DNA from 2 places in the Variovorax sp. 10L421 genome. Region 1 is predicted to be linked to the other one. Evidence: riboswitches for the same ligand, from Rfam matches in the RefSeq annotation. Region 1 holds a riboswitch; the other holds the start of a gene.

Region 1 (5,246 bases):
CCCAGGTGCCGCTCGGGCAGCGTGAAGCCTGCGTCGCGCGGCAAGGCGCCGAGCCATTGCGAAGGCTCGCGCAATGCGTCCTTCAGCATGCCCGCATGCCTTTCGCTGGCCACCCGATTCGCCAGCACGCCAGCCCACGGCAATCCGGGCCGGAAGTTCTGCAGCCCGTAGGCCAGCGCGCCGAAGGTACCGGCCATGGCGTGCGCATCGATCACCGCGAGCACCGGCAGGCCGAAACGCTCGGCAAGGTCGGCCGCGCTGGGCGTGCCGTCGAACAGACCCATCACGCCTTCGACGATCAGCAGGTCGCATTCGGCCGCTGCGGCGCGCAGGCGCGCCCGGCAATCGGCCTCGCCGGTCATCCAGAGGTCGAGCGAATGCACCGGCGCGCCGGTGGCCAGCGCCAGCCAGTGCGGATCGAGGAAATCGGGCCCGCACTTGAAAGCGCGCACCCGGCGGCCCTGGCGCGCATGCAGCCGCGCGAGCGCCGCCGCGACGGTGGTCTTGCCCTGCCCCGAGGCCGGGGCAGCCACCAGCACGGCGGCGCACGAGGCCGCCTCGGCACCGGCGGCGCCGCTTCGTGGCGAGGGTTGGCTTAGTGAGGCGTCCACTTGAGACCGACGTACGCAGTGCGGCCGGCATTGGCGTACAGCCGCGCGTACTGGTAGTCCTTGTTGCCCACATTGTCAACGCGCGCCACGAGGTTGAGGTCACGCGTGATCTGCGTGGAGGCCGACAGGTTCAGCACGGTGTAGCCGCCGAGCTTCACGCTGTTGGCTGCATCGTCGTAGCGGCGGCTCGATGTCTGCACCTCGGCGCCCAGCGTCCAGCCGGCAATGCGCCAGTCGGCGCCCAGGGTGGCGTGGCGCTGCGCGCGGCGGGCCAGCAGGTTGTGGGTGGCGAGGTCGCGCGGGTCCTGGAAGTCGAACGAACTGCGCAGCGTGACGTCGCCCAAGCGCTGGCTGCCCGACAACGTGACGCCCTGGTAGCGGGCGCGCGCGGTGCTCGAGTAGCAGCCGAACGAGGAGGCGCAGCCCTTGGCCGTTCCATCGAACCCGATCAGGTTGCGCACGCGGCTGCTGTAGACGACGATGCCCGCCTGCGTGGCGCCTTCGGTGAACTGCAGGCCCAGCTCGGCGTTGCGGCTCGATTCCGGCTTGAGCGTGGCCAAGCCGAATTCACTGAAGCGCTGATACAGCGTGGGCACGCGGAAGGCCGTGCCCGCAGAAGCCGTGAAGCGCAGCGATGGCGTGATGGCATAGCCGTAGGCCGCGCTGCCGGTGGTCTTGCCGCCGAACTCGCTGTCCTTGTCGTGGCGCACGTGCAGCTGCAGCGAATGCGGGCCCTGCACGAAGCCGTAGCCGAGCGAAATCGCATCCTGCGAACGATCGCGCGACAGCAGCTTGGATGTAGTGGTGGGTGCGTTTTCGAGTGCGTCCTCGCGGCGTTCGAGCGTGGCCGTCACCAGGTGCGGGCCGAAGCGGAACTCGTTCTGGAACAGGTAGCCGCGCAGGTTGGTTTCGGTGCGGTAGAACGAAGGCTGCGTCTTGTAGACCGACTGCGAATCGGTCACCTGCACGCGGGTGCTGTAGACGTCGTTCCACTTGGCTGACCAGGTCAGGCCGGCGGTGCGCAGGGTATTGGTCGACTCGTCGTCGCGAAACAGGATCGGCGGCCTGGTCCTGTAGGACACGGCGGCGTCGTAGCCGGCCTTGGCCTCGCTGGTGAGCAGCGTGGCATCGATGCGCTGGTCGGGCGTGATCTGGAAGCCCAGCTTCACGTTGCCCGAGGTGCTGGTGTAGCCGTCGCGGTCGGGGCTGGCGTAGCCGTCCTTGACCACGTTGCGCTTGTTGGCGGGCTGCACGTTGTAGCCCTTGCTTTCTTCATGCGCCACGCCGAACGAATAGTCGAACAGGCCCGACTTGCCGCTCACGCCGCCTTCGATCTTGCGCAGGCCGTTGCTGCCGAAGCCGATGCCCGCGTAAGGCGCCACACCCTCTTCGCCGCGCCTGGTGAAGAGCTGGATCACGCCGCCGATGGCATCCGAGCCATAGACCGCGGCGGCCGGGCCGCGCAGCACTTCGATGCGGTCGATCTGCGAGAGCGGAATGCCTTCCCAGCCGGCGCCTCCGGTCGATTGCGAGTCGATGCGCACGCCGTCGAGGTAGACCGCCGTGAAGCGCGTTTCCGCGCCGCGGATGTACAGGCTGGTGGCGTTGCCCAAGCCGCCCGAGCGCGAGATCTCGATGCCGGGCAGGCGCGAGAGAACGTCGGCCACGCCGGTCGCGCCGCTGCGCTCGATGGTTTGCCGGTCGACGATGGACACGTCGCCCACCAGGTCCGACAGCGCCTGCGGCGTGCGGTTGGCCGTGACCACCGTTTCGCCGAGCGTGGGGGCCTCCTGTGCATGGGCCAGGCCGCCGAAGGCGGTAGCCAGCGCCAGCGGCAGGCAGGCGTGGCGGAAACGGCGCGCAGGAGCGCGGCCGCGAGAAAAGCAAACGTGGGAAATCATGGAATGAGCCGAACGAACGTCAATACCCCTCGCCGGCCTCCCCGCCGGCGCCTGGGCGCCATGGCCGCCCCATGCAACGATCACGCATGCGGCAGCCGCCTTGTTGGCCGGTATCCGGGCTGGCAGAACGACCCCTGCCGCCTTCCCAGGCGCCTGTTTCAGGGCACCCAGTGGCTTCGATGGAAAGGGGTTGGCGCCTTGCGGCGCCGTCTGCTTGACCGTTGCGGGGGCAGCGCAGGCGGCTTCGGCCTTGTTCCGACCTGATGAGGTCGGGGGCTTCCACTCCTGCTTCCCGTTGAACCGCGGCGCGTGAACCACGCCGCAGGCACCAACGGGCGGGATTTTAGAGCCTGCCGGCGGCGGGTTAATTCGAAAGTTGCGGTCGCCGCTAACATCGGCGGCCATGATGCGGCCCGCCTCGGTTTTCCTGGATCTTCGTTCAGCGCTGCAGCGTCTCTTCGGCATCTCGGGCTGGCAGTCGATGCTGCTGTGGTCCATCGGGGCCGGCCTGCTGGGCACGCTGGCGACCGAAGTCTTCCGCGCGGCGCTCCTTGCCTTCGAGCACCTGGTGCTCGGGCCGGGCGAAGGGCTGGTGGCGATGGCGAAGCACCTGCCGTGGTGGGCGCGCATTGCCTGCCCCACGCTGGGCGGGCTGGTGGCCGGGCTGCTGCTCGTGCTGGCGAAACGCGTCGCGCAGCGCAGCGCCACCTCCGACTACATGGAAGCCATCGTGCTCGGCGACGGACGCATCCCGGTGGCGCAGACGCTGGCGCGCAGTGCGTCGTCGCTGGTGAGCATCGGCAGCGGCGGCTCCATCGGGCGCGAGGGCTCGATGGTGCAGCTGGCGGCGCTGGCGGCTTCGCTGTTGGGGCGGGTGTTCCGCTTTCCGGTCGAGCGGCTGCGGCTGCTGGTGGCCTGCGGCGCGGCGGCGGGCCTGACCGCGGCCTACAACGCGCCCATCGCCGGCGCCTTCTTCGTCGCCGAGATCGTGCTGGGCTCGATCGCAATGGAGAACGTGGGGCCGATCATCATCGCCTCGGTGGTCGCCAACGTGGCGATGCGGGCGCTGCCCGGCTACCAGCCGCCGTACAGGATGCCGGCGTTCCCGGAGATCCATGGCGCCGACGTCATGCTGTTCTGCGTGCTCGGCGTGCTGCTGGGCTTTGCCGCGGTCGGCTTCCTGCGTGCGCTGCAGGGCAGCCGCGCACTGTTCTCGCGATTGCTGCTGACGCTGCCGTGGCGGCTGGCTTTGGGCGGCTTGGTGATGGGCGTGGTGTCTGTGCCCGTGCCCGAGGTCTGGGGCAACGGCTACAGCGTGGTCAATGCGGTGCTGCACACGCCCTGGCCGTGGACGTTGATCGCGATGGTGCTGGCAGCCAAGGCGGTCGCCACGCTGGCCACGGCCGGTTCGGGCGCGGTGGGCGGCGTGTTCACGCCCGCGCTGTTCTTCGGCTGCATGGTGGGTGCGCTGTTCGGCCAGGGCGTACAGGCGCTGTGGCCGGCCGCAAGCTCGGCGCCGTTCGCCTATGCCATCGTCGGCATGGGTGCGTTCCTGGCGGGCGCGACGCAGGCGCCGCTGATGGCGATCCTGATGATCTTCGAGATGACGCTGAGCTACCAGGTCATGCTGCCGCTGATGGCGGCGAGCGTCATCGCATATTTCGTCGCGCGCTCGGCCAACGCCGGCTCGATGTACGAGATCACCCTGCGCCGCAACGAACAGCGCGACGCACAGATGCGCTTGCGCGGGCTGCACATGCGCGACCTGGTGCAGCCGGCCGAAACGGTGGTCAGGCCCGAGGCGGACCGCGAGGCGATGAGCAAGCTCTTCCTGCAGCACCCCGTGAAGTACCTGTACGTGGTCGATGCGGACAACCGCTATCTCGGCGTGGTGCCGCTGTCGGCTCTTGGTACGGCACCTGCCGAGACGACCGCGAGCGCCTTGCTCTCACAGGCCATCCTGCCGCTGACCGCCGACACTGGCCTGGGCGAAGCGCTTCAGCGCTTCCTGGACCACCTGGGCGAGCGGCTGCCGGTGATCGAGAGCACGGCCAACCCGGTGCTGCTGGGCGTGGCAGCGAAGAGCGCGCTGCTCGCCACCTACGTGCGGCTGAGCGAGCCATGAAAGGTTTGATCGACGGACTGCGAGGTCGCAGAATCCGGATTGCGCCGCGTGCCGCGCCAGGCCTCGGCGGGACCGCCTCCCCGTGAAACTACAATCGCCAACCATGCCCGCCTCCAGCCCCATCGACCAGATCGCCGAGCGTGTTGAACGACTGCTCGTGCGTCACGAAGAGGTGCAACGCACCAATGCGTTGCTGCAGGAGCAGGTCGATGCGCTCACGCGCGAACGCGACGGCCTGAAGTCGCGCCTCGCCGCGGCTCGCACGCGTCTCGATGCCCTGCTCGAACGGCTGCCGGCTGAACCACCTTCCGAAGATTCCCCCGCATGAAGCAGATTGAAGTACAGATCATGGGCCAGAGCTATCTGCTCGGCTGCCCCGATGGCGGCGAGGCGCAGCTGCGCGAAGCCGTCGAACGCGTGGACGCGGCCATGTGCAAGATCCGCGATGCGGGAAAAGTCAAGGCCCGCGATCGCATCGCGGTGCTGGCCTCGCTGAACCTGGCGTTCGATCTGGCGGCACAGCAGCAGGCCGCAGCCGCACCAATGGCGGCGCCCGCCGTTGCCGCCACAGCAGACAGCGGCGATGCCGACCCGAAGGCCGCGCAACTC
Region 2 (5,246 bases), on a different contig from region 1:
CTGCGCAGGAGTCGTTGCCGCTGCGCGATGCCTTCGCAGTGCTGTTCTTCGTGTCGGTCGGCATGCTGTTCGATCCCTCGGTGCTGATCGAGCGGCCGCTGCAGGTGTTGGCGGTGGTGCTGGTCATCGTGCTGGGCAAGTCGCTCGCGGCTTGCGCGCTGGTGCTGGTGTTCCGATACCCGCTGGGCACCGCGCTCACGGTGAGCGCCAGCCTCGCGCAGATCGGCGAGTTCTCGTTCATCCTGGCCGGGCTGGGCGTATCGCTGGGCCTGCTGCCGGTGGAAGGGCAGAGCCTGGTGCTGGCGGGCGCGCTGATCTCCATTGCCACCAACCCGCTGTGGTTCAGCCTGATCGTGCCGATGCAGAAGTGGCTGCACGCCCATTCCTCCTTCGCGCGCGGACTCGAATCGCGCGATGACCCGCTGGCCGAACTGCCCATGACCACCGAGGCGAAATACCTCTCGCGGCAGGTGGTGCTCGTGGGCTACGGCCGCGTGGGGCGCCGCATCGCGGCCGAACTCGACGCGCACGACATCCCGTATGTGGTGGCCGAGCAGAACCGCGAACTGGTCGAGAGGCTGCGCGAGGCCGGTACGCCGGCCGTGTGGGGCGACGCGGCCGATCCGGCCGTGCTGATCCAGGCGCACATTGCGCGTGCCCGCGTGCTGGTGGTGGCCACGCCCGACGCCATGAACGTGCGCCAGATGATGGAGACGGCCCGCACGCTCAACCCCACCATCCAGACCGTGATCCGCAGCCACAACGAGCAGGAGGCCCGGCTGCTCACGCAGGAGACTTCCGCCACCGTGTTCCTGGGCGAACAGGAACTGGCCCAGGCCATGGCGCGCGACGTGGTCCAGCGGGCCGTGTCGATGGCCGTGCCTGCTTGACGCCCGTGCCGTCAGAGGTCTTCGATGACCAGCGTGCGGTATCGCTGGGCGATGGAATAGGGCACCGTGCGCACCAGTTCCATCAGGCGTTCGGCCGTCGCGCTGTCGCGGGTCCTGACCAGCAGGCCGGTGTGGCCTTCGTTCGCCAGCTTGGTAAAGGCGCGTACGGTCGCGGCATCGGTGCCGGCGGACGGCAACGGATCGTCGGAGCTTTTCACGGTCGGGGTGATCTCGGCCAGCACCGTTTGCGCGGGAAGCAGGTAGACCTCGTCCCCACTCATGCCTTTTTCGATCAGGCGGTGACCGATGCGGTTGGCATCTTCTGCGCTCGGAAACATCACCATCGAGTAGCCGGTCGGGTAAAAGGCGCCGCCGATGCTCGACCGCATGTTCGGTTCAAGAGTGAAATGCTTCATGATGCCTCCTGGCTCTTTTGAGGTTCTTCGAAGATCCCTGACTACAACATTAGGCCGCGCGCGGGTCGGGCTCTGTAGGAGAACCCCGAAAGCACTGTCAACCGCATGCGTTCCCCGCCCATTCAGGACAGACCATCCCGTCACGCCCATTTCCATGTCCTTATCAAGAAACGTCGCACTCACCGTCCATGAACTGGAAGCGGGCGAGTTCTATTGGGTGCTGATGGAGGCGGTCGACGACACGCCGGGCGAAACCTCCCACGTCTACATGCCGCTGGAGGCCGCCCAGGATCCCTACGCCACCTACTCGAATGCGCTGGTGGCGGGCGTGGCCGTGCTGCGGCGGCTGTTCGGACCCGACGGGAAGCCCGCCTGAAGTTCTGGCGCAATGCGGCTTGCCGCAGGCCGTTCCCTATAATCCCGCCCGCCCTGGTGTGTCAGTTCTTATTAACTGACTTGCGCCAGGCAACACGGTTCGAAGGTGCCCCGCACGCCATGTGATGGCCACGGGGTTAAACGGGAAGCAGGTGCGCCGCGTCGATCTTGACGCGTCAATTCCTGCGCTGCCCCCGCAACGGTCGGCGGATCTGGAAACCCTCACGCCCATGCCTGCTTCCACGCAGGCATGGGCAGCCACTGCGCATCGGCGTGGGAAGGCGAGGGTTTCGGCCGCGGTGTGCAATCCCACAGCACACCGCGGCGCTCCGCGAGCCCGGATACCGGCCTTCGCAACCGCCTTCGGACGCTGCGGGAGTGCGTGTCCGGGCCTGCCGCCTCGCGCTCGCGCGGACCGCCGCAGTCCCTTCGCCTCTTCCGTTGCTTCCTCTATCGGTCGGGAGCCTGCGGGGACGCAGGTCGCAGGAGAGATCAAATGGGTCAGCAAGCATCGCCGGCGCGCGATTGCATGGGTACGCCGCTGCGTTGGGCGCGCCTTTCGGGTTTCTCATTGGGCTTGGGGCTGGCCTTCGGGCCTTCCGCCGGCTTCGCGCAATCGCCGGATGAAGCGGCCGGCAGCGGCCATGGTTTGAGGCCGGTGCAGGTCGAGGCCGAGCGGCACACGCCGCTGGTCATCGACGAACCCTCGTACACCGGCAGCCGCCTCGGCCTCACGCCGCTGGAAACGCCGGCCAGCATCGAGGTGCTGACGGGCGACACCATCCGCGCGCGCGGCGACGTCTCGGTGATCGACGCCGCTACCCGCGCCACCGGCATCACCGGCTCGCCCGGCCCCGGCAACGGCGGCACCGCCATGGCCGCGCGCGGCTTCTCGGGCCACGGCTCGGTGATGCAGCTGTTCGACGGCACGCGCCTGTATGCGGGCGCGGGCACCGTCACCTTTCCGTTCGACACCTGGTCGGTCGATCGCATCGAGGTGCTGCGCGGCGCGGCCTCGGTGATGTACGGCGAGGGCGCCATCGGCGGCGCGATCAACGTGGTGCCCAGGAAGCCCACGCGCGGCCCGATCCGCAACGAGGCGCTCGTTACGCTCGGCTCCGACGCCACCCGCCAGGTGGCCTTCGGCAGCGGCGGGGCGATCGACGACAGGCTCTCGTACCGCTTCGACATCAGCCACCGCGCCACCGACGGTTTCATGCAGCGCGGGGAGGCCGAGAGCCTCGCCGTGGGCGCGACCGTGCGGCTCGACGTGTCGCGGCAGCTGCAGTTCACGCTGTCGCACGACGAAGGCAGCCAGTCGCCGCAGCGCTACTACGGCGTGCCGCTGATCGACGGCCGCCTGGGCAGCCAGACGCTGCGCCAGAACTACAACGTGGACGACGCCGAGATCAAGTACCGCGACAAGTGGACCCGGCTCGACGCGCAGTGGACGCCCAACGATGCCGTCACCGTGCGCAACCAGCTCTACCGGCTGGAGAGCAAGCGCCACTGGCGCAACAGCGAAACCTACACCTACAACGCCGCCACGCGGCGCGTGACGCGCGGCGACTACCTGGAGATCGGCCATGACCAGGAGCAGATCGGCAACCGCACCGACGCCACCTTCAGGCATGGTCTGTTCGGCCTGGCCAACCAGGTGCTGGTGGGCTTCGATGCGAACCGCATCGACTTCACGCACACCAACGACTCGCCCTATGGCGGCCGCTCGGTGGTCGACCCCTTCGTCTTCAACCCCGGCTACTACGCTTCGCCCGTGGCCTACACGCCGCGCTACAAGACCAGGACCAGCACCTACGCCTTCTTCGCCGAGGACAAGCTGGCCTTCAACCAGCAGTGGTCGGTGGTGGGCAGCCTGCGCTGGGATCACGCGAAGATCGCGCGCACCGACCTGTTGAACGCCGCCAACAGCTTCGGCAAGACCTTCGAGTACGCCACCGGCCGACTCGGCGTGGTCTATGCGCCCGATGTGTCGCAGTCTTTCTATGCACATGTGGCGCGCGCGGCCGATCCGCTGGGCTCGCTGGTCACGACCTCGACTTCGCAGGCGGCCTTCGACCTCAGCACCGGCAAGCAGGTCGAGGTCGGCTACAAGCGCCAGCTGGCCGACAACCGCGGTGCCTGGACGGTGGCGGCCTATCGCATCGAGAAGAACAAGCTGCTCTCGCGCGACGCGACCGACCCGACCATCACCCAGCAGATCGGCAAGCAGTCGTCCGAAGGCGTCGAGGCCACGCTCGACCTGGCATTGACATCCACGCTGAGGCTCGAAGCCAACGTCGCCAAGCTGCGTGCGCGCTACGACGACTTCAATGAGCTGGTCGGCCAGTCGCTGGTCTCGCGCACGGGCAACACGCCCACAGGCGTGCCCGAGGAGGCAGCCAACCTGTGGCTCAACTGGCGCTTCATGCCGCAGTGGGAGGCTGAGTTCGGCGTGCGCTACGTCGGCCCGCGCCAGGCCGACACGGCCAACTCGCGCAAGATCGGTTCCTACACGGTGGCCGACGCAGGCGTGAGCTGGCAGGCGAACCCGTCGCTCAAGCTCGCGCTGCGCGCCTACAACCTGGCGGACCGGCGCTATCCGGTGTCGTTCTCGAACGGCGGCAACCAGTGGCTGCTGGGGCGGCCGCGCTCGTTCGAGCTGTCGGCGCTGGTCAACTTCTGAGCAGTGCCCTCATGACCTCTGCATGGCGCCGCGCCTGGCCGCGAATTCGGCACTGGCTCTACTGGACGCATCGATGGCTGGGCATCGGCGGTTGCCTGCTGTTCGCCATGTGGTTCGTCTCGGGCGTGGTGATGATGTACGTGGGGTATCCCAACCTCACGGACGAAGAGCGGCTGGCGGGGCTCGCGCCGCTGCGCTTCGGGCAGGCGGCGGTGTCGCCCGCTGCCGCGCTCGATCGACTACCCCAGCCGCCGCGGCGCATGGTGCTGGAGATGCAGGGCGGCGACAGCCCCGAACCGGTGTGGCGCATCGTCGATGCGCGCGGCGGCCGGCACACCGTCTCGGCGCGCGACGGCCATGTGCCCGGCCCGGTCGATGCCGCGCAGGCCCAGGCCATCGCGCGAGCCTTCTCGGGCCGTGCCGGTGCGCACTGGGCCGAGACGCTGGAGCGCGACCAGTGGACCGTGCCGCAAGGCCTGGACCCGCTGCGCCCGCTGCACCGCATCGAGGTCGGCGACGCGGCCGGCACCGAGCTGTATGTGTCCTCGCGCAACGGCGAGGTGGTGCGCGACACCACGCGCTCGGAACGCTTGTGGAACTGGCTTGGCTGCGTGCCGCACTGGATCTACTTCACGCCGCTGCGCGCCGATCCGCCGCTGTGGCACGACGTGGTGGTGTGGCTGTCGGGGGCGTGCATCGTCTCGGCCGTGACGGGCATCGTCATCGGCATCCTGCGGGTGCGCTTGCGGCGGCGATTCCGCAACGGCGCGGTCACGCCGTACACCGGCTGGATGGCGTGGCACCACATTGCGGGGCTGATCGGTGGTTTCTTCGTGCTGACGTGGATCGTCAGCGGCTGGCTGTCGATGAACCCCAATGGCT

The links. A riboswitch is a leader RNA that binds a small molecule or an ion and turns the genes downstream of it on or off. The one in region 1 is predicted to bind cobalamin.
Region 2: another riboswitch for cobalamin. It lies ahead of AC1DFC_RS28215 (TonB-dependent receptor); the one in region 1 lies ahead of AC1DFC_RS04500 (TonB-dependent receptor domain-containing protein).

Annotation. Positions count from the first base shown of each region.
Region 1 is NZ_JBFTJJ010000002.1:101,844-107,089, forward strand. Features, by position in the region: gene AC1DFC_RS04495 (cobyrinic acid a,c-diamide synthase CobB) at 1-611, opposite strand, end outside; gene AC1DFC_RS04500 (TonB-dependent receptor domain-containing protein) at 596-2,512, opposite strand; cobalamin riboswitch at 2,601-2,860, opposite strand; gene AC1DFC_RS04505 (ClcB-like voltage-gated chloride channel protein) at 2,916-4,637, shown strand; gene AC1DFC_RS04510 (hypothetical protein) at 4,741-4,965, shown strand; gene AC1DFC_RS04515 (cell division protein ZapA) at 4,962-5,246, shown strand, end outside.
Region 2 is NZ_JBFTJJ010000037.1:31,240-36,485, reverse strand. Features, by position in the region: gene AC1DFC_RS28230 (cation:proton antiporter domain-containing protein) at 1-890, shown strand, start outside; gene AC1DFC_RS28225 (hypothetical protein) at 902-1,306, opposite strand; gene AC1DFC_RS28220 (hypothetical protein) at 1,461-1,682, shown strand; cobalamin riboswitch at 1,770-2,048, shown strand; gene AC1DFC_RS28215 (TonB-dependent receptor) at 2,178-4,364, shown strand; gene AC1DFC_RS28210 (PepSY domain-containing protein) at 4,376-5,246, shown strand, end outside.